2 linked regions of the Bacillus pumilus genome follow. Each later gene encodes a partner of the first gene's protein in a complex. Links are inferred from orthologs where the notes say so. Each region holds a gene or a part of one and is shown on either strand. Other genes may lie near its edges. The genes, in order: smc and GKC25_RS10095.

What was found.
Region 2: the proteins of smc (region 1) and GKC25_RS10095 are in contact, whole or in part, in a crystal structure (PDB 3ZGX), measured with the Bacillus subtilis proteins. The link is inferred for Bacillus pumilus from one-to-one orthologs.

Annotation. Positions count from the first base shown.
Region 1 is NZ_CP046128.1:1,486,598-1,501,337, forward strand. Bases 7,582-11,702 are described here. They hold smc (chromosome segregation protein SMC), read left to right. Parts: upstream 7,582-7,941; coding sequence 7,942-11,502; downstream 11,503-11,702. Other genes in these bases: rnc (ribonuclease III), read left to right, coding at 7,582-7,836; ftsY (signal recognition particle-docking protein FtsY), read left to right, coding at 11,525-11,702. Also shown: sdaAB (L-serine ammonia-lyase, iron-sulfur-dependent subunit beta), read left to right, coding at 1-248; sdaAA (L-serine ammonia-lyase, iron-sulfur-dependent, subunit alpha), read left to right, coding at 269-1,171; ATP-dependent DNA helicase RecG, read left to right, coding at 1,149-3,197; transcription factor FapR, read left to right, coding at 3,310-3,876; phosphate acyltransferase PlsX, read left to right, coding at 3,892-4,890; fabD (ACP S-malonyltransferase), read left to right, coding at 4,906-5,850; fabG (3-oxoacyl-[acyl-carrier-protein] reductase), read left to right, coding at 5,850-6,593; acpP (acyl carrier protein), read left to right, coding at 6,675-6,908; more of rnc, read left to right, coding at 7,093-7,581; more of ftsY, read left to right, coding at 11,703-12,511; GKC25_RS07410 (putative DNA-binding protein), read left to right, coding at 12,654-12,986; ffh (signal recognition particle protein), read left to right, coding at 13,000-14,340; rpsP (30S ribosomal protein S16), read left to right, coding at 14,446-14,718; GKC25_RS07425 (KH domain-containing protein), read left to right, coding at 14,718-14,740. UniProt on the Bacillus subtilis protein: Required for chromosome condensation and partitioning.
Region 2 is NZ_CP046128.1:2,019,608-2,025,937, forward strand. Bases 1,644-4,459 are described here. They hold GKC25_RS10095 (segregation/condensation protein A), read right to left. Parts: upstream 3,523-4,459; coding sequence 2,764-3,522; downstream 1,644-2,763. Other genes in these bases: GKC25_RS10085 (YpuI family protein), read right to left, coding at 1,644-2,067; scpB (SMC-Scp complex subunit ScpB), read right to left, coding at 2,181-2,774; GKC25_RS10100 (YjcZ family sporulation protein), read left to right, coding at 3,732-3,824; GKC25_RS10105 (DUF309 domain-containing protein), read left to right, coding at 3,912-4,436. Also shown: GKC25_RS10075 (nucleoside recognition domain-containing protein), read right to left, coding at 1-336; GKC25_RS10080 (D-alanyl-D-alanine carboxypeptidase family protein), read right to left, coding at 324-1,475; more of GKC25_RS10085, read right to left, coding at 1,588-1,643; GKC25_RS10110 (GNAT family N-acetyltransferase), read right to left, coding at 4,461-4,814; ribH (6,7-dimethyl-8-ribityllumazine synthase), read right to left, coding at 4,928-5,392; ribE (riboflavin synthase), read right to left, coding at 6,057-6,330. UniProt on the Bacillus subtilis protein: Participates in chromosomal partition during cell division. May act via the formation of a condensin-like complex containing Smc and ScpB that pull DNA away from mid-cell into both cell halves.

The sequences.
Region 1 (14,740 bases):
AGCTCAGGCTTTCAGGAAATCATCCTGCCATTCTTGTGGTTCATAACGATCGCTACGGCACGATTGCAGCAGTGGCCAATGTGTTAGCGAAATTCGCCATCAACATCGGTCATATGGAAGTGGCACGTAAAGATGTCGGGCAAGAGGCTCTGATGACCATCGAAGTGGATCAAAATATTGACCCAGCTGTCCTATCAGAGCTTGAAACGCTGCCAAACATTATTCAAGTCACACAAATTGCAGAGTAACAACAAGGAGGTTATGAATGATGTTTAAAAACGTCAAAGAACTCGTGCAGCTAACAGAAGAACGGAATACCTCCATTTCAGAAATAATGATCGCGCAAGAAATGGAAGTGACAGGGAAGTCACGTGAAGATATTTTCTCCCAGATGTACCGCAACCTAGAAGTGATGGAACAGGCCGTAGAAAACGGGCTGAAAGGTGTGAAATCATTATCAGGTTTAACAGGCGGAGATGCGGTCAAACTTCAAGCATATATCGCATCAGGCAAAACGCTGTCTGGACATACAATATTAGATGCTGTCAGTAAGGCAGTGGCAACGAATGAAGTCAATGCCGCAATGGGGACGATTTGTGCAACGCCTACAGCAGGCTCAGCAGGTGTTGTGCCGGGTACGTTATTTGCAGTAAAAGAAACATTAAAGCCAACTAAGGAACAAATGGTCAGATTCCTATTCACCTCTGGCGCATTTGGCTTTGTTGTGGCCAATAATGCGAGCATCTCTGGTGCAGCAGGCGGCTGTCAGGCAGAGGTAGGTTCAGCATCAGGTATGGCGGCAGCAGCCATTGTCGAAATGGCAGGCGGTACACCTCAGCAATCTGCTGAAGCGATGGCGATTACACTGAAAAATATGCTTGGACTTGTTTGTGACCCAGTAGCTGGACTTGTCGAGGTACCGTGCGTAAAACGAAACGCAATGGGTGCATCAAATGCGATGATCGCAGCAGATATGGCACTTGCCGGCATCACAAGCCGTATTCCATGTGATGAAGTCATTGATGCGATGTATAAAATCGGTCAAACCATGCCAACGGCACTTCGTGAAACAGCACAAGGCGGACTTGCTGCAACACCGACAGCAAGAGAGCTTGAAAAGAAGATTTTCGGAGGTGTGACCTCATCTCGTGATACAGAAACTGCAAGATAACGTCTCTGTCCTCAAAGGGATTGGAGAAGAAACCGAAAAAACACTCAATGAACTTGGAATCTATACAGTAGCCGATTTGCTTGGCTACTTTCCTTATCGATATGACGACTATGAGCTTCGTAATTTAGAAGAAGTTAAGCATGATGAACGTGTCACAGTTGAAGGGAAAGTGCACAGTGAGCCCGTCCTCACCTATTATGGAAAAAAACGAAGCAGGCTGACATTCAGGCTGCTTGTCGGGCGTTTTCTCATCACAGCGATTTGCTTCAATCGCCCTTATTTAAAACGAAGCCTTGTTTTAGGTGATACAGTATCCGTCACTGGGAAATGGGATAAAAACCGTCAATCCATCATGGTGCAGGAATTTAAAAAAGGGACGCACGAGCAAGATGGCAGTATAGAGCCTGTTTATTCAGTAAAAGAAAATGTAACCGTGAAGATGATGAGACGCTTTGTGAAACAGGCCCTGTCACTTTATGTAGACAAAGCCGAAGATCCACTGCCAAAGCAGCTTGCCTTTGCCTATAAACTCATGTCCTATCAGGAAGCGTTAAAAGCCATTCACCTGCCAGAAACAAGAGACTCGCTCAAGCAAGCAAGACGCCGCTTTGTGTACGAAGAATTTCTCATCTTTCAATTGAAGATGCAGGCAATCAGAAAGAAAGAGCGAGAAAAAACATCAGGCATCCAGCATCCGTTTTCCAAAGAGGCTGTTTTTGAGTTTGTTCACAGCCTGCCATTTCCGCTGACGAAGGCACAATCAAGAGTGCTTGATGAAATTATGTCTGATATGGCATCCCCGTACCGGATGAACCGTCTGCTCCAAGGAGATGTTGGCTCAGGGAAAACAGCTGTTGCAGCCATTGCGCTTTATGCCGCTCATTTATCCGGCTATCAAGGTGCATTGATGGTCCCAACAGAGATTTTGGCAGAACAGCATGCAGATTCACTTTACCAGCTGTTTGAAAAATGGGGACTGAATATCGCCCTTCTGACAAGCTCTGTGAAAGGAAAGCGCCGCAGAGAATTGCTGGAACGTCTAAAAGAGGGCGAGATTGATATATTAGTCGGTACGCATGCGCTCATTCAAGACGAAGTCGAATTTCAGCAGCTCGGTCTTGTTATCACAGATGAGCAGCACCGATTTGGCGTAGAACAGCGAAAAAAACTAAGAAGTAAAGGACAGGATCCAGATGTCTTGTTTATGACTGCCACACCTATTCCGCGAACACTTGCGATCACTGTTTTTGGAGAAATGGACGTATCCGTCATTGATGAATTACCAGCCGGCAGAAAACAGATCGAAACGTATTGGGTCAAGCATGACATGCTTGAGAGGATTCTTGCATTTGTGGATAAAGAGCTGAGAAAAGGAAGACAGGCGTATATTATTTGTCCGCTCATAGAAGAATCAGACAAGCTGGATGTGCAAAACGCGATCGATGTCCACAGTATGCTGACAGAGGCTTACCGCGGTAAGTGGTCGATCGGCTTAATGCACGGGAAACTGGCGAGTGATGAAAAAGATCAGGTGATGAGAGACTTTACAGCAAATGAAGTTCAAATTCTCGTTTCAACCACAGTCGTTGAAGTCGGGGTCAACGTACCGAATGCGACTATCATGGTCATTTATGATGCAGACCGCTTCGGACTGTCTCAGCTTCATCAGCTCAGAGGCCGGGTTGGACGCGGAGAGCATCAATCATTTTGTGTTTTAATGGCGGATCCAAAATCAGAAACGGGGAAAGAGCGGATGCGGATCATGTCCGAAACAACCGACGGTTTTGAGCTGTCAGAAAAGGACTTAGAACTAAGAGGACCCGGCGATTTCTTCGGTAAAAAACAAAGCGGAATGCCTGAATTTAAAGTAGCAGATATGGTTCATGACTACAGAGCGCTGGAAACCGCTAGAAAAGATGCGGCAGAACTTGTGCAATCAGACGCATTTTGGACAGATCCCGAATACAAAGAACTTCGGCAAACGCTGGTAGACAGCGGGGTGCTGGGCGGAGATAAATTAAGCTGATCAAGCGCTGGAGGAATTTTCTTGTCTTTTTGAAACAAGGATTGATTTATCATCTATGAGATTATATACTACTATTAGTACCTAGTCATAAATGTACGGATGGTGTCTGCATATGAAACTAAATAAAAAAGAACGTCAAAAGCTTCTCCAGCAAACGATCAGCTCGACTCCGTTCATTACTGATGAAGAATTGGCAAGTAAATTCGGTGTAAGCATTCAAACGGTTCGTCTTGATCGTTTGGAACTGTCGATTCCTGAATTACGCGAAAGAATTAAGCATGTGGCCGAAAAGACATTAGAGGATGAAGTGAAGTCACTTCCGCTGGATGAAGTGATTGGAGAAATGATTGATGTAGAGCTTGATGACCAAGCCATTTCCATTTTAGAAGTGAGAAAAGAGCATGTATTTAGCCGAAATCAAATTGCCAGGGGACATCATCTCTTCGCCCAGGCAAATTCGCTGGCAGTAGCCGTCATTGACGATGAACTGGCGCTGACAGCAAAAGCGAATATTAGATTTACAAGGCAGGTTAAACAAGGCGAACGAGTCGTCTCGAAAGCTAAAGTAGCCTCACATGATAAAGAAAAAGGCAGAACTGTAGTTGAAGTAAACAGCTATGTCGGTGAGGAAGTTGTCTTCTCAGGTGACTTCGTCATGTATCGCTCAAAACAAAAGTAAAAGGTGGCACGTAATATGAGAATTGCAGTCGATGCAATGGGGGGAGACCATGCCCCTAAAGCCATTATTGACGGTGTGCAAAAAAGCTTAACGGCATTTTCAGATATCGAGATTACACTTGTCGGCGATGAAAACAAAATCAAACCATACATAACAAATAAGGAGCGCATCACGATTTTAGATGCAAAAGAAGTCATTGAACCGACAGATGAACCAGTGCGTGCAGTTAGACGTAAAAAGGATTCATCTATGGTGAAAATGGCGCAGGAAGTATCCGAGGGACGTGCAGATGCCTGCATCTCAGCAGGAAATACTGGAGCTCTCATGACAGCAGGACTGTTTATTGTAGGAAGAATTGATGGCATAGACAGACCGGCACTTGCTCCAACACTGCCAACACTTGATGGCAGCGGGTTTTTATTACTGGATGTCGGCGCAAACGTTGATGCGAAACCAGAACACCTAATGCAATATGCCATGATGGGATCAATCTACGCAGAGCGTGTCTTTCCAAAGAGCAATCCGCGCGTTGGATTGTTAAATGTAGGAACAGAAGATAAAAAAGGCAACGATCTCACGAAAAAAACCTTTGAATTATTAAAAGCATCAGACTTGAATTTCGTAGGGAATGTGGAGTCTCGTGATTTACTAGAAGGTGTTGCTGATGTTGTTGTCACAGATGGTTTCACAGGAAATATCGCCCTGAAAACGATTGAAGGCACAGCCCTTTCTGTATTTAAAATGCTGAAAGAAACATTAACATCCAGCTTCACAGCAAAAATAGCAGCTGGCATGATGAAGCCGAAATTGATGCAGATGAAGTCTAAAATGGATTACTCCGAATATGGCGGGGCCGCTTTATTTGGTTTAAAGGCACCTGTCATTAAAGCACACGGCTCCTCTGATGAAAACGCCATTTTTCATGCAATTCGTCAGGCACGTGATATCGTAGAAAAAGACGTTTCAGCCATCATTCATCAAGAAGTCCAAAAAGAAACCACGAACGAGTCTTAATGGAGGTAAAGCAGCATGACTAAAATTGCATTTTTATTCCCTGGCCAAGGCTCTCAAAAAATTGGCATGGGAAAAGATTTATTTGACCAAGAAGCAGTATCTAAAGCTGTATTTGAAGAAGCAGACAAGACCCTCGGTTTTGACTTATCTTCGATGATTTTTGAAGGAGATGCAGAAGAATTGACGCTCACTTATAATGCGCAGCCAGCTCTTTTAACGACAAGTATCGCCATCTTAAAGAAATTTGAAGAGAGCGGAATCAAAGCAGATTACGCAGCAGGACATAGCCTTGGTGAATATACGGCCCTCGTTGCAGCAGGCGCACTTTCGTTTCAAGATGCTGTCTATGCAGTAAGAAAGCGCGGCGAATTAATGAACGAAGCTGTTCCAGCAGGAGAAGGCGCCATGGCAGCGATTCTTGGCTTAGATCAAGCGGCGCTTCTAGAATTGACAAAAGAAGTGACAGAGAGCGGTCACCTTGTAGAACTCGCTAACCTAAACTGTCCTGGTCAAATCGTCATCTCTGGTACAGCAAAAGGTGTAGAACTAGCTTCAGAGAAAGCGAAAGAAAAAGGCGCAAAACGTGCGATTGCCCTTGAAGTGAGCGGACCTTTCCATTCTGCCTTAATGAAACCAGCCGCTGAAAAATTCACAGATGTTCTGTCAAAGCTAAACATTTCGGATGCCAAAACACCAGTGATCTCAAATGTAACAGCAGACATCGTCACATCTCGTGATGCTATTGAGACAAAGCTCATTGAACAATTGTATTCTCCTGTTCGATTTGAAGAAAGTGTGGAACGCCTCATTGATTTAGGCGTGACAACGTTTATTGAAATTGGTCCGGGCAAAGTACTTTCAGGCCTTGTGAAAAAGGTCAATCGCCGCCTGACAACCATTTCTGTTTCAGATCAGGAAACAATTGAAGCAGCTATTCAAACATTGAAGGAGGATTCTTGATGCTTACAAATAAAACAGCCGTTGTAACAGGTGCATCACGCGGGATTGGCCGTTCCATCGCGATCGATTTAGCGAAGAATGGTGCAAATGTTGTCGTCAACTATTCTGGAAACGAAGCAAAAGCAAATGAAGTCGTAGACGAAATCAAAGCACTTGGCCAGCAGGCATTTGCCGTTAAAGCTGATGTTTCAAATGCTGAAGAAGTACAAGCGCTCATGAAACAAGCGATTGACACATTTGGTTCAATTGACATTCTTGTCAATAATGCAGGGATCACAAAGGACAACCTGCTCATGAGAATGAAAGAAAATGAATGGGATGACGTCATTAACATAAACTTAAAAGGGGTCTTTAACTGTACAAAAGCCGTGACACGTCAAATGATGAAACAGCGCAGCGGAAGAATCATCAACTTGGCTTCAGTAGTTGGCGTATGTGGAAACCCTGGACAAGCAAACTACGTTGCAGCAAAAGCTGGTGTCATCGGATTAACGAAAACAACAGCAAAAGAGCTGGCAACCCGTCATATTACAGTCAATGCAGTAGCACCAGGCTTTATTTCGACAGATATGACAGACAAGCTTGATGAGAATGTGCAGTCTGAAATGCTCAAACAAATCCCGCTTGCACGCTTTGGTGCACCTGAAGATATTAGCAACGTCGTTGTCTTTTTAGCTTCAGAAGGAGCAGGTTATATTACAGGCCAAACCATCCAAGTAGATGGCGGAATGGTTATGTCCTAAGAAATATCAAAATTTCATTAGGTTTTCTCTAGTTTTTTAAAAACGAATCAACTATAATACTTTGAGGGGAGGTGAAAGGCAATGGCAGACGTATTAGAGCGTGTATCAAAAATTATTGTAGACCGCCTTGGCGTTGATGAGGCTGACGTGAAAATGGAAGCTTCATTTAAAGAAGATTTAGGCGCTGATTCCCTTGATGTAGTTGAGCTAGTTATGGAACTTGAAGATGAGTTCGATATGGAAATTTCTGACGAAGATGCTGAAAAAATTGCAACAGTCGGTGACGCTGTGAACTACATAAATAGCCAGCAATAAGCGTAACAAAGTCCCGTCTATTTTCATGACGGGACTTTGAAAATTTATGTTAGTTTCAACACATTCAGCTGATCAATTGTCAGCCTTTTTCAGATGCTAAGGAGCAATGTTTCCTTGCATGTAGAAAGAGAGACTCCATATAATCAGTATCCTTAAAGGCGATTAAGCCTACCTGGAGGTTGCTATGCCAAAACACTATAAAGACAAACAGAAACAGAGCAAAAAACTAGAGCAATTTAGAGAGTTCCAGCAGCGCATTTCTGTACACTTTCAAAATGAAAAACTTCTATATCAAGCCTTTACGCATTCCTCTTATGTGAATGAACACCGGAAAAAGCCATACGAGGATAATGAAAGACTTGAATTTCTAGGAGATGCTGTTTTAGAATTGACGATCTCTCAATTCTTATTTGCGAAATATCCCGCGATGAGCGAGGGAGATTTAACGAAACTAAGAGCGGCAATCGTATGTGAACCGTCACTTGTGTCTCTGGCACATGAGCTGTCCTTCGGTGACCTTGTTCTTTTAGGAAAAGGCGAAGAAATGACAGGCGGGAGAAAACGACCAGCACTCTTAGCGGACGTATTCGAGGCGTTTATCGGCGCACTTTATTTAGATCAGGGGCTGGTGCCAGTGGAACGATTCCTAGAAGCCTATGTCTATCCGAAAATTAACGATGGAGCGTTCTCGCATGTCATGGACTTTAAAAGCCAGCTGCAAGAATTCGTTCAGCGCGATGGAAAAGGTGTACTGGAATACCACATCCTTCATGAAAAAGGACCAGCACATAACCGGGAATTTGAAGCAAATGTATCCCTGCGCGGAGAAGTGCTCGGAATTGGAAATGGCCGCTCTAAAAAAGAAGCAGAACAGCATGCTGCACAGGAAGCACTTGCTAAATTGCAGAAACATCATATGAACCAATAAAATCCCCCTCGTCATTCAGGGGGATTTCACTCTGTTTTCCATCATCTTTTTTCACTTCATATGGTAAGATGATAGTACTTTAAATACATAAGGAGGATCACTCTCATGTTCCTCAAACGTTTAGACGTGATAGGATTCAAATCTTTTGCACAGCGAGTGACCGTGGACTTTGTCAAAGGGGTCACAGCTGTTGTTGGACCAAACGGAAGCGGCAAAAGTAATATTACCGATGCCATCCGCTGGGTACTTGGAGAACAATCAGCGAAAAGCCTCCGCGGAGGAAAAATGGAAGACATCATTTTTGCAGGAAGCGACTCAAGAAAAAGAGTCAATCTAGCAGAGGTGACTTTAACATTAGATAACGAAGATCACTTTTTACCGATCGATTTTCACGAAGTCAGTGTGACAAGAAGAGTCTATCGTTCAGGAGAAAGTGAATTTCTCATAAACAATCAATCTGTCCGCTTGAAGGATATTATTGACCTTTTCATGGATTCAGGTCTTGGAAAGGAAGCTTTTTCAATCATCAGCCAAGGAAAGGTAGAGGAAATTCTATCAAGCAAGGCAGAAGAGAGGAGAAGCATCTTTGAAGAAGCGGCTGGTGTTTTGAAATATAAAACAAGAAAGAAAAAAGCCGAGAATAAACTGTTTGAAACGCAGGACAACTTAAACCGAGTAGAAGATATTCTGCATGAACTAGAAGATCAAGTAGAACCATTAAGAATGCAGGCATCTATTGCAAAGGACTATTTGCAAAAAAAAGAAGAGCTTGAAAATGTCGAAATTGCCTTAACTGTCCATGACATCGAAGCACTTCATGAAAAATGGACAACACTTGGTGAAGCTGTCGAGCGCTTCAAACAAGATGAAATGAAGCAGTCCACAGATATTCAAGCAAAAGAAGCCAAAATTGAAGAGTCAAGAGACCGCATTCAAGCGCTTGACGAATCAATTAATGATCTGCAAGAAGTTCTTCTTTTCACAAGTGAGGAATTAGAAAAGCTTGAAGGAAAAAAAGAAGTATTAAAAGAACGGAAAAAAAATGCAGCTGCAAACCAAGGACAGCTAGAAGAAACGCTCATTCGCTTAACTGAAAAGCAGACGCAGTTAACCGAAAAGATTCAGCAGCAGAAAATCACGCGGGACAGCCTTCAAAAAGAAGTGCAACAGCTAAAAGATGAAGTGAAAACAAAGCAGCATCAACTGTCGCTCCATAGTGAAGATGTGGAAGGTCAAATTGAACAGCTAAAAAGCGATTATTTTGATCTGCTTAATGAACAGGCTACCATCCGCAATGAACGTAAATTACTAGAAGAACAGCAGCGCCAAGCGGCCATGCAGCTGGAGCGGCTCACGCAAAACAACCAAAAACACATCGAAGAACGTGTGTCTGTCAAAGAAAAGAAAATAGAAGCTGAGCAGCAGCTTTCCGCACTTGAAGAAGACATACTGGGTCAGGTCAAGCGCTTTAGGGAAGCGGAACAAAAGCTTGAGCAAATGAAACGTCAATACGAGAAAAAAGAAACGGCTCTTTACCAAGCCTATCAATATGTGCAGCAGGCAAGATCGAAAAAAGAGATGCTAGAATCCATGCAGGAAGACTTTTCAGGCTTTTTCCAAGGAGTGAAAGAGGTCTTAAAGGCAAAAGATCGTGTAGGCGGTATTCACGGTGCCATTGCAGAGCTGATTCAAACAGATCAGCAGCATGAGACAGCGATTGAAATCGCGCTAGGCGCAGCAACGCAGCACGTAGTCACAGAAAATGAAGCAGCTGCGAGACAAGCAATTGCATACTTAAAGCAGCACTCCTTTGGACGTGCGACCTTCCTGCCAATGAATGTGATCAAAGAACGAACCATTCAGCATAGGGACGTCCAAACAGCTGAGCAGCATGCTGCATTTATCGGTGTAGCAAGTCACCTTGTTTCCTTTGATGAAAAGTATCAAAAAGTCATACAGAACTTGCTTGGAACGGTACTTATCGTTAGAGACTTAAAAGGCGCCAATGAACTGGCAAAAATGCTTGGTCATCGTTATCGCATCGTGACCCTTGATGGAGATGTCGTGAACCCCGGCGGTTCAATGACCGGTGGCGGTGTAAAGAAAAAGAACAACTCCCTTCTTTCAAGAAACCGGGAGATCGAAACATTAACAAAGCAGCTCGTTGAAATGGAAGAAAAAACAACGATCCTTGAAAAAGAAACAAAAGAAACGAAGCAATTGATTGCAGTAAACGAAAGCCAATTAAACGAACTGCGTCAACGCGGAGAAACCCTTCGAGAAAAGCAGCAAGAGCTCAAAGGGAAGCTATACGAACTGCAAGTAGCCGAAAAAAATATTAATGCTCACCTTGAACTCTATGATCAAGAAAAAGAAGAATTGCAGCAGCGTTCTACTGAACTTACAGATAAGGACAAAACGCAGGCAGCCCTTGAAGTTTCAATAGGGGAGAAACTGACCACGCTTGATCAAGAGATCAATACATTAACAAAGCGTAAGCAGACTCAAAGCTCAACGAAAGAAACCATTTCTGCCGAATTAACCGAGCTGAAAATCTCGCTTGCCAAAAAAGAGCAGTCCTTAGCGAATGAACAAGAAAAGCTTTCGAGCTTAATGGCCGAATTAGAAGAGGCTGAACAAACGCTGATGGAAACAAAAGAAGACCTGTCACTCTTAACAAGTGAAATGACGTCTAGCTCAAGCGGAGCAGAACAGCTGGAAGAAGCGGCGAAAGAGAAACTGGAAAACAAAAACAAAACAACCGCACTTATTTCAGAGCGTCGTAAACAGCGCCTGGCTCTTTCTGAAACGTTAGAATTTGCTGAACGTGAATTGAAAGAACAAAAGCGTCTTTACAAGCAGCTCACCACAAGCTTAAAAGATGAAGAGATTAAGCTTGGCCGTATGGAAGTTGAGCTCGACAACCTCATCGCTTATTTGAACGAAGAGTATGCCCTTTCGTTTGAAGGGGCAAAAGAGATGTATCATCTGACGTTATCACCAGATGAAGCAAGAAAACGAGTGAAGCTGATCAAATTAGCCATTGAAGAGCTAGGAACAGTGAACTTAGGCAGCATTGATGAGTATGAACGAGTAAATGAACGATATCTCTTTTTAACAGAACAGCGAAACGATCTGACAGAAGCGAAAAATACATTATTCCAAGTCATCGAAGAAATGGATCAAGAGATGACAAAGCGCTTCTCTGAAACATTCTCGCAAATCCGCGGGCATTTTGAATTAGTTTTCCAAGCATTATTTGGCGGCGGAAGAGCAGATCTTAAGCTGACAGATCCAAACGATTTATTAAACTCTGGCGTTGATATTGTCGCGCAGCCGCCAGGGAAAAAGCTGCAAAACTTAAGCCTGCTTTCAGGCGGAGAGAGAGCATTAACAGCGATTGCTTTACTATTCTCTATTTTAAAAGTCAGACCTGTTCCATTCTGCGTGTTAGATGAGGTAGAAGCGGCGCTTGATGAAGCAAATGTTTTCCGCTTTGCGCAATATTTAAAGAAATACAGCCAGGAAACACAGTTCATTGTCATTACGCACCGTAAAGGAACAATGGAAGAAGCAGATGTGCTCTACGGCGTTACGATGCAGGAGTCAGGCGTTTCAAAGCTTGTATCCGTCAAACTAGAAGAAACGAAAGAGCTTGTCCAGTAATTAAAGGAGGTTTTTGAACCAAATGAGCTTTTTTAAGAAATTAAAAGAAAAATTTACGCAGCAAACTGATTCAGTATCAGAAAAGTTTAAAGATGGACTTGAAAAAACGAGAAACTCCTTTCAAGGAAGAGTAAACGAACTAATTTCACGCTACCGTAAAGTCGATGAAGACTTTTTTGAAGAATTAGAAGAGGTTCTGATTGGCGCTGATGTCGGTTTCACAACGGTGATGGAACTGATTGATGAGCTGAAAAAAGAAGTGAAATTAAGAAACATTCAAGACCCAAGTGAAGTACAATCGGTCATCTCTGAAAAACTGGTTGAAATCTACAATAGCGGAGAGGAACAAATCTCTGCGCTGAACATCGAAGACGGCCGATTAAATATCATTTTATTTGTAGGTGTCAATGGCGTTGGGAAAACAACGACTATCGGCAAACTTGCGAATAAGCTGAAAAATGAAGGGAAATCCGTCATTTTAGCAGCAGGTGATACGTTCCGTGCCGGTGCAATTGAGCAGCTTGAAGTATGGGGAGAGCGTTCAGGTGTCCCTGTTGTCAAACAGACGGCTGGCTCTGACCCAGCAGCGGTGATCTATGATGCCGTTCAATCAGCAAAAGCGAAAAATGCAGATGTACTCATCTGTGATACAGCAGGACGACTGCAAAACAAAGTCAACTTGATGAAAGAGCTGGAGAAGGTCAAGAGAGTCATTGAACGTGAGGTTCCAGATGCACCTCATGAAGTACTGCTCGCTCTTGATGCAACAACCGGTCAAAATGCGATGGCACAAGCGAAGGAATTTTCTAAAGCGACGAATGTGACAGGAATTGCTTTAACAAAGCTTGACGGTACTGCAAAAGGCGGAATTGTCCTTGCAATTCGCAATGAGCTGAACATCCCCGTGAAGCTTGTCGGTTTAGGTGAAAAGGTAGACGATCTGCAAGAGTTCGATGCAGAATCGTATGTGTATGGATTATTCTCAGACGTCATTGATCAAGAGGACTAACAAAAATGCCGGCAAAAACTGCTGGCATTTTTATTTATACACCGCTTCATGAAGTGACAAGATAAAAACTTGACACACAGTAGAGAACCGTGTAAACTTAGTTGATGTAAAGGGAATGAACTTAACAAAGGGGAGAGAGCCCATGACGCTTGAAAAAACAACGAGAATGAACTACTTGTTTGACTTCTATCAATCGTTGTTAACCGCAAAGCAAAAGAGCTACATGTCGCTTTACTACCTAGACGATTTTTCCCTCGGTGAAATTGCGGATGAATATGAAGTATCAAGACAGGCTGTTTATGATAATATTAAACGGACTGAAGCGATGCTTGAACAATATGAAGAAAAGCTGCTCTTGTTTAAGAAATTTAAAGAGCGTAAAGAACTTCTCAAAAAAATGAGAGAGCTTGTAGCAGATTCCGCTCAGACGGAAGAAGCAGAAGCTTTAATTGAATCGCTTGAGAAATTAGATTAGGAGGCGGCACAGTATGGCATTTGAAGGATTAGCCGACCGACTGCAGCAGACGATTTCAAAAATCCGCGGCAAAGGAAAAGTGTCAGAGCAAGATGTAAAAGAAATGATGCGCGAGGTACGCCTTGCCCTTCTTGAAGCTGACGTCAATTTTAAAGTAGTCAAAGACTTTGTGAAAAAAGTAAGCGAGCGGGCAGTTGGACAAGAGGTGATGAAAAGCCTTACCCCTGGACAACAGGTCATTAAAGTTGTAAAAGAAGAACTCACTGAATTAATGGGTGGGGAAGAGAGTAAAATCGCTGTAGCGAAAAAATCTCCGACAGTCATTATGATGGTTGGTCTTCAAGGGGCAGGTAAAACAACCACAACTGGGAAGCTTGCCAATTTACTTCGCAAAAAACATAATCGCAAGCCGATGATGGTGGCTGCAGATATTTACAGACCAGCAGCGATCCAGCAGCTTCAAACGCTGGGGAAACAGCTTGATATGCCTGTGTTTTCATTAGGTGATCAAGTCAGTCCTGTCGACATTGCCAAACAGGCAATCGAAAAAGCGAAAGAAGAACACCACGATTATGTCATTTTAGATACAGCAGGACGCCTTCATATCGATGAAGAATTGATGGATGAACTTCAGAAAGTAAAAGAAGTAGCGAGTCCAGAAGAAATTTTCCTTGTTGTTGACTCTATGACAGGTCAAGATGCTGTCAATGTAGCAAAAAGCTTTAATGAACAGCTTGGTTTAACAGGTGTCGTTCTAACGAAACTAGACGGGGATACACGAGGCGGGGCAGCACTTTCCATTCGAGCTGTCACCAATACGCCGATTAAATTCGCCGCACTAGGAGAAAAGCTGGATGCGATTGAACCATTCCACCCGGAGCGGATGGCATCAAGAATTCTTGGCATGGGAGATGTGCTTACACTTATTGAAAAAGCACAGGCAAACGTTGACCAAGATAAAGCGAAAGAGCTTGAACAAAAAATGCGGACCATGAGCTTTACGCTCGATGATTTCCTCGAGCAGCTTGGGCAAGTTCGTAATATGGGTCCACTTGATGAATTGATCCAAATGATGCCGGGAGCCGGTAAAATGAAAGGGCTCAAAAACGTCCAAGTAGACGAAAAGCAGCTCAATCACATCGAAGCGATCATTAAATCAATGACGACCGAGGAAAAAGAACAGCCAGAGGTCATCAATGCAAGCCGAAGAAAACGGATTGCAAAAGGAAGCGGAACATCTGTACAGGAAGTCAATCGCCTTTTAAAGCAATTTGACGAAATGAAAAAGATGATGAAGCAAATGACCAACATGTCCAAAGGGAAGAAAAAAGGCTTTAAATTACCATTTATGTAATTGGTTATACATGATAAAACCGTTGTTAAGAAAAAACACTTTACAAACCCTTTTATCATTGTTAATATACTATCTTGTTGAAATATTTTCGGAGGTGCTAGTAAAATGGCAGTAAAAATTCGTTTAAAACGTATGGGATCAAAAAGATCTCCTTTCTATCGTATTGTTGTAGCAGATTCTCGTTCACCACGTGACGGTCGTTTCATCGAAACAGTTGGAACATACAATCCAGTGTTATCACCAGCTGAGGTGAAAATCAACGAAGAATTAGCGCTTAAATGGCTTCAAAATGGTGCGAAACCATCTGATACAGTTCGCAACCTTTTCTCAAGCCAAGGAATTCTTGAAAAATTTCATAATGCGAAAAACAGCAAATAATGAATGAGCTGTCCTTGGAAGA
Region 2 (6,330 bases), 530 kb from region 1 along the record:
AATCCCAAGCGGTGTTGCGGCATTCCCGAGACCAAAGAAATTCGCCATAAGGTTGGACAAAATATATCCCATTGCGGGATGGTTAGGCGGAATATCCGGAAATAGCTTTGAAATAAAGGGACGACACAATTTACTAAAGAAATTTAACAAACCTGCCTCTTCTGCAATCTTCATCAGTCCGAGCCAAAAAACGAGGACACTAATCAGACCAATTGAAATCGTAACTGCTTCTTTTGAGCCCTTAAATACAGCTTCGTTTACTTCCTCCATCGTTCCGTTGAACATCGCATACACAAGACCGATGACAGTGAGGAATACCCAAATTAGATTGACCATGAAGATCCGCCTATAGATGTCTGAAAGACAGACTTAAACATTTCTTGAAAGCTTTTTTGAGGCATTCGATTTCGTTTATTTTCATAAAAAATCGGCACTTGCTCGATCACCTGGCCATCTAATAAAAATGTCATTTTCCCTACAACATCCGGGATGGCTTCGGCGTTTTTTTCCCACTTCTTTTGAGGGGTAAGCATTTCCGTTTCAATTTCCACTAGCTTTTTCTCATCTTCATTTAAAAAATAGTCCACATCACGCTTGATAAATGCTTTTTTTTCGTAAAAGGTTCCTTTTAACGAAGCGAGTCTTCCTTTTTCAGCAAGTACGTACGTTTTATAGTGATCAAATGCATATTCAAACATAGAGATATGATCCTTCCAGTCATCTGGGGCATTAATGGTCACAGCGATCAGCGCCGCATCCCCTTTTGCAGCTGTAGAGACAAGTGTGCGTTTTGCAAGCTTCGTATATCCCGTTTTCCCCCCAGTTGAATATTGATATAAACCAGTGAGGAGCTTGTTTTTATTTTTCCAATAGCCTTCCATCGTTTTCGCTTTATAGAAAGTCGTGCCCGCAATTTTTTGATATTGTTTATGCTCCATGGCGTATTTTGTTAAGATGGCCATGTCATAGGCTGATGAATAATGATGTTTATGATCATCGAGTCCATGCGGATTTTGAAAATTTGTATTCTCCATTCCTAGTTCAGACGCTTTTTGATTCATCATAAAAATAAATCCTTCTAAGCTGCCGCCCACATGCTCTGCAATGGCAACAGCTGCATCATTTCCAGAACGCAGCATAAGCCCGTACGTCAAGTCTTCTAAGCTCACCTTCTGCCCTTCTTTTAAATAGAGCGATGAGCCCTCTGCTTGAATCGCGCGTTTTGATACCTTGACGGTGTCTTTCATTTTTCCTGATTCAATGGCTAATACCGCCGTCATAATTTTCGTAATACTGGCGATTCTCCTTTTTTCATGCTCGTCCTTTCCAAATAGGACTCTGCCTGACTGTCCATCTATTAAAATGGCGCTTCTTGCACTCACAGATAATGATATGTCTGCTTTGGCATGTGAGGAAAAAGGCAGTAAGAGTGTAAATAGAAGAAGGACTGCTGTTCCAATTTTTAAATAGGGCATGTTCATTCACGTCCTTGTCCGTTTTGTACAAGTGTATGCGCGCCTGAAAAAGTTATGATGCCTCGTCCATAAAAAAAAGCGTCTCTATATGTAGAGACACTTTTTCCTCTTGCTATACCATTTTCATTTGCTGATGAGATGTCGTATATTCTAGCTCTTCTCTCATCGCTAAAAAATCGTTTTCTAATGAAGAAAATAATCGTTTCATATCAGCGGATACTTCATGGTGGAAAACAATGCTGCCCTTTCCTGTATACGCGGAACGGCTGTCTTCATACCATGTATCCTTTTTCGGCGTGAAAAACTCTTCAATACATTGATGATAAATACGGTGAAGCGTTTGCTGCGCGGCTTGCTGCGGGAATGTCTGCTGCTGGCTGATTTTCCTGCAAACTGCCGCTGCATCCTCGCTGTACACTGCAAGCTTCCGTAATGTATTCAATATGTCACAATAATAGGCTTCCGCTTCAGGGTTTAATCGTTTCATGCTTGATAAGGTAGCTTCATTCAGAAAACCATTCATTTCAGTTGCAACCTTTGATAAAAAGACGCCTGCTTGATCAACTTGAGCCTTTACATTCATATGTGCCATTTGTTTCGTGTTTACCTTCCCCTCATGGCTTTATTACCATTTTATCTGACATCAATAGATGTTAGACCTAAAATCTTTTTTATATTTTATCATACATTTTTCATTCTTTTGAACTATTTTATCTCTTCGAATGTTTGATTGAAGTTTTCAAAAAATAGATCAGCCTCTTCTTGTACACCATCTGCTTCCACATTCTCTGGCAGCGGCGGTAATTCATCCAATGCCTTTAAGCCAAACTGCTCTAAAAAAGTAGGTGTTGTCCCATAAAGAATTGCTCGCCCAGGGCCCTCGGCACGTCCAACTTCACAGAGCAGCGCTTTGGCTACTAAACTATGAAGCACCCGCTCTGATTTGACTCCTCTAATTTCTTCTACCTCACTGCGTGTGATCGGCTGTTTATAAGAAACGATTGCGAGTACTTCAAGCGCTGCCTGTGACAAACCTTTGGATGGGGTCTCGACTAATTTTTTCAAATAAATGCTGTATTCTTTTTTCGTCAGCAGCATATAAGAATCTGCATATTCAATGAGCTCAATTCCTCGTTCTTGTTTTTGATATTCTTCCTTTACGGCAGACATCATGTCGAGTAACGCTGCCTCTTCTACTTCAAGAACAGACATGAGCTGTTTTTTTGTTAAGCCTTCGTCACCTGCTGCATAAAGCAGCGCTTCTATGATGGCTTTCCAATTCACGATATCAAGCGTCATGAATCGTTTCACTCCCTATTATATAAATGTCTTCAAAGTTTCCTTCCTGCTCTAACATGATTTGATGACTTTTCATCAATTCAAGAACAGCAAGAAACGTCACGACAAGGTGCTCCTTTTGATCATGTTGAAATAGAGTCATGAAATTGGTCCGCTTTTTCGTTTTTCTTAAATGGTTCATAATCTCATTCATTTTGTCTTCAATCGGGATTTCTTGTCTTGTAATCTTAGATGGTGCTGGTTTCGTTATTTTTTTTCGGTTCAATACCTTTTGGAACGCACCTAACATATCATACACCGTGACATGTAAGTTTGTGTCCTTCACTTCCGATTCTTTTGCAAATTCGCTTAAATCACTCGGAGGTTTTGTAAAGGCATTTTGCCTTTCTTCCTCGCGTTCCTTTAGTTCTTGTGCTGCATTTTTATACTTGCGGTATTCAATCAATTTGCCAATCAGCTCTTCTCGAGGGTCCTCTTCCTCTTCGAGCAGGTCTTCATCAAATAGCTCTTCCTCTTGTTTGGGAAGGAGCATTCTGCTTTTAATACTCAGGAGGGTTGCAGCCATCACCAAATATTCACTTGCCACATCAAGTTCAAGCTCCCTCATTGTGTGGACATATAATAAATACTGCTCCGTAATTTTAGCAACGGGAATATCATAAATATCGATTTCCAACCGGTTGATTAAATGTAAAAGTAAGTCCAAAGGACCTTCAAACGAATCTATTTTCACCTGATATTCCAGCATTTTTTTCTCACCATTTCTACTGTCTTCTAAGTACCGTTTCACCGGCTAACCTTTAGTATAAGACAGGATAAAGCTCTCGTCCAATATAATTTCGACCATGATGTCCTAGGCAAAACAAGAAAAACAGTGGTTTCGCCCATACCACTCAGGGCATTTATACATAGAATACCATTGTAAACAGAACTGATGAAAAAGGAGGCCGTATCATTATGGGAGATGGCTATAACTTTGGCGGAGGTTTCGCGCTTATTGTCGTGCTTTTCATCTTGCTGATCATCGTTGGCGCGGCTTGGGTTTATTAAAGAAACAGAGCGTCCTTTCACGAAGGGCGCTCTTTCTTCTTTTCTTTTCAATATGTTAGACTGAGAGTGGAAAAGGAGATGACCACTGTGTATCCTGAAGCGTACGTGGCTTTTTTACATGAATTTCATACGACAAGAGATTATTTTGAGTGTCATGAAATTCTTGAGGAATATTGGAAGGAAGACCCGCCTGAGCAGCGCAAAGAATATTGGGTTGGTTTCATTCAGCTTGCCGTTGCTTTGTATCATCAAAGACGGGGAAATGGAAAAGGGGCAAAACGGCTCATTTCAAACAGCCTCCACTTGCTGGAAGCAAACCGGCCCGTATTAGCGAACCTCGGTCTAGATGATGAGGCGTTTCTCATACTTCTGAGAACGCTAAAGAAGAAAATGAATGAAGACATGCCCTACGAAAGTGTGTTGCTCCCGATCAAAGATCAAGCGCTTCTTTCTTTATGCCAAGAAATGGCTCAAAAAGAAGGACTGACCTTTGGACAGGAGAGCAACTTATCCCACACATTTTTGATCGAAAAACATAGACTGCGTGACCGGACAGATGTATTGCTTGAACGAAAAAAGCAGATCGAACGTAAAAAAAGCAGAGGACTGTAGCCTCTGCTTTTACATGTGTGATATTTAATTTGTTTCGCTGTGACACTTATGAAAGAAGCCTTGCGTTAATTCATTTGGAATGAGTGTTTTGGTTTTGAATACCTCTTCCACGGCTAAAACCATTTCCTTGCCGATTCCTTGATCTCGATGGGATGGATTCACACTAATATGCTCGATTTGTACTTGGTCGTCTGTTTTCAACACACCAATGGCACCTACGATATCCTCGCCATCTTTCCAAAGGAACAGCTGCCGATTTTCATCCATTTCATATGACTTCATCGTCTGCTGAAGCTGTTTGACGTCTTTCTCACCCGGCATGAAGGAGAGTAGCCCCATGGCAATTTTTTCAAAAGACCTCTTATAACGAATTAACATATATACCCCTCAATATTCAAATTATCCTAATGTCCAGCAAATGTCTCACGAATCATTTGCTCATCACACATTATAAACATTTTTATACCGTTTTTAAACTCTTTTTCACTAAATTAACGAAAGGTTCGATTGAGATTCGCCATTTCAATGGCAGCTGCAGCCGATTCGCTGCCTTTATTTCCAGCTTTTGTGCCGGCTCTTTCGATGGCTTGTTCAATGGATTCTGTTGTTAGTACACCAAAGATAATCGGTACCCCTGTTGACATGGCACTTTGAGCAATTCCTTTAGCGGCTTCATTACAAACATAATCGTAGTGAGTTGTTGCGCCCCGGATTACGGTTCCTAGTGTAATGACGGCATCGTATTTCTTTGTTTCAGCTAGTTTTTTTGCCATGTACGGAATTTCAAAAGCACCCGGTACCCACACGACATCAATATCGTCACCGTTTGCTCCGTGTCTGAGCAATGTATCTTCTGCTCCGTCAAGCAGTTTACTTGTAATAAAGTCATTAAATCTCGCGACGACGATTGCAAATTTTAGTCCTTCTGCTACTACATGCCCTTGTATTGTATTCATATGTGGATCATCCTTTTTTGTGATTTTTATTTTGTTTCGATAGTTGCTGTTTCGTTATTGTTTAAATAGGTCTGCAATGCTTCGATTGTCAGCATCTTTAAACCGTGCTGTTTTTGGATCTCTTTTAGTTCAGGGACGCGCGCCATTGTGCCATCTACATTCATAATTTCACATATGACACCCGCTGGCTCTGAACCTGCCAGTTTCGCAAGATCTACCGCCGCCTCTGTATGACCTGGTCTTTCTAGTACACCGCCCTCTTTTGCAATGAGCGGGAACACATGACCTGGGCGGGCAAATTCTTCTGGTGTTGCGTCTTTATTTAACATGGCAAGCATGGTCGCAGAGCGCTCAAAAGCACTAATACCAGTCGTCGTTGTCACATGATCAATGCTCACTGTAAATGCTGTATGGTGTGCATCTGTATTTTGTTCTACCATTGGATGCAGGTTCAGGTGTTTGGCGATCGACGTATGGACCGGTGTACAAATGAGGCCTCTTCCATGTAAAGCCATGAAGTTAATGGCTTCAGGCGTGGCATGCTCAGCAAGTGCCACAAAATCTCCTTCGTTTTCTCTGTCTTCATCATCCACTACGATAATGATTTCTCCTTGCTTAAGAGCATTTACTGCTTCTTCTACTGAATGATACATACAATCGCCTCCTAGAATCCGTGCTCTTTTAAAAATGATGGGGTCAATCGGGATGGCTGCTTATCGCCTTGTTCTTTTGTTAAAAAGCGATAAATGTATTTGCCGATCATGTCACACTCTATATTCACGATCTCTCCCATAGATTTAGTCAGGAAAATAGTTCCTTCAAGTGTATGAGGAATAATAGAGACTGTGACGTGTGAATCTTGCAAATCGAAAATGGTTAAGCTGACACCATCTATTGCGATCGAACCCTTTTGCGTGAGCATATCTGTGAGGGTCTTG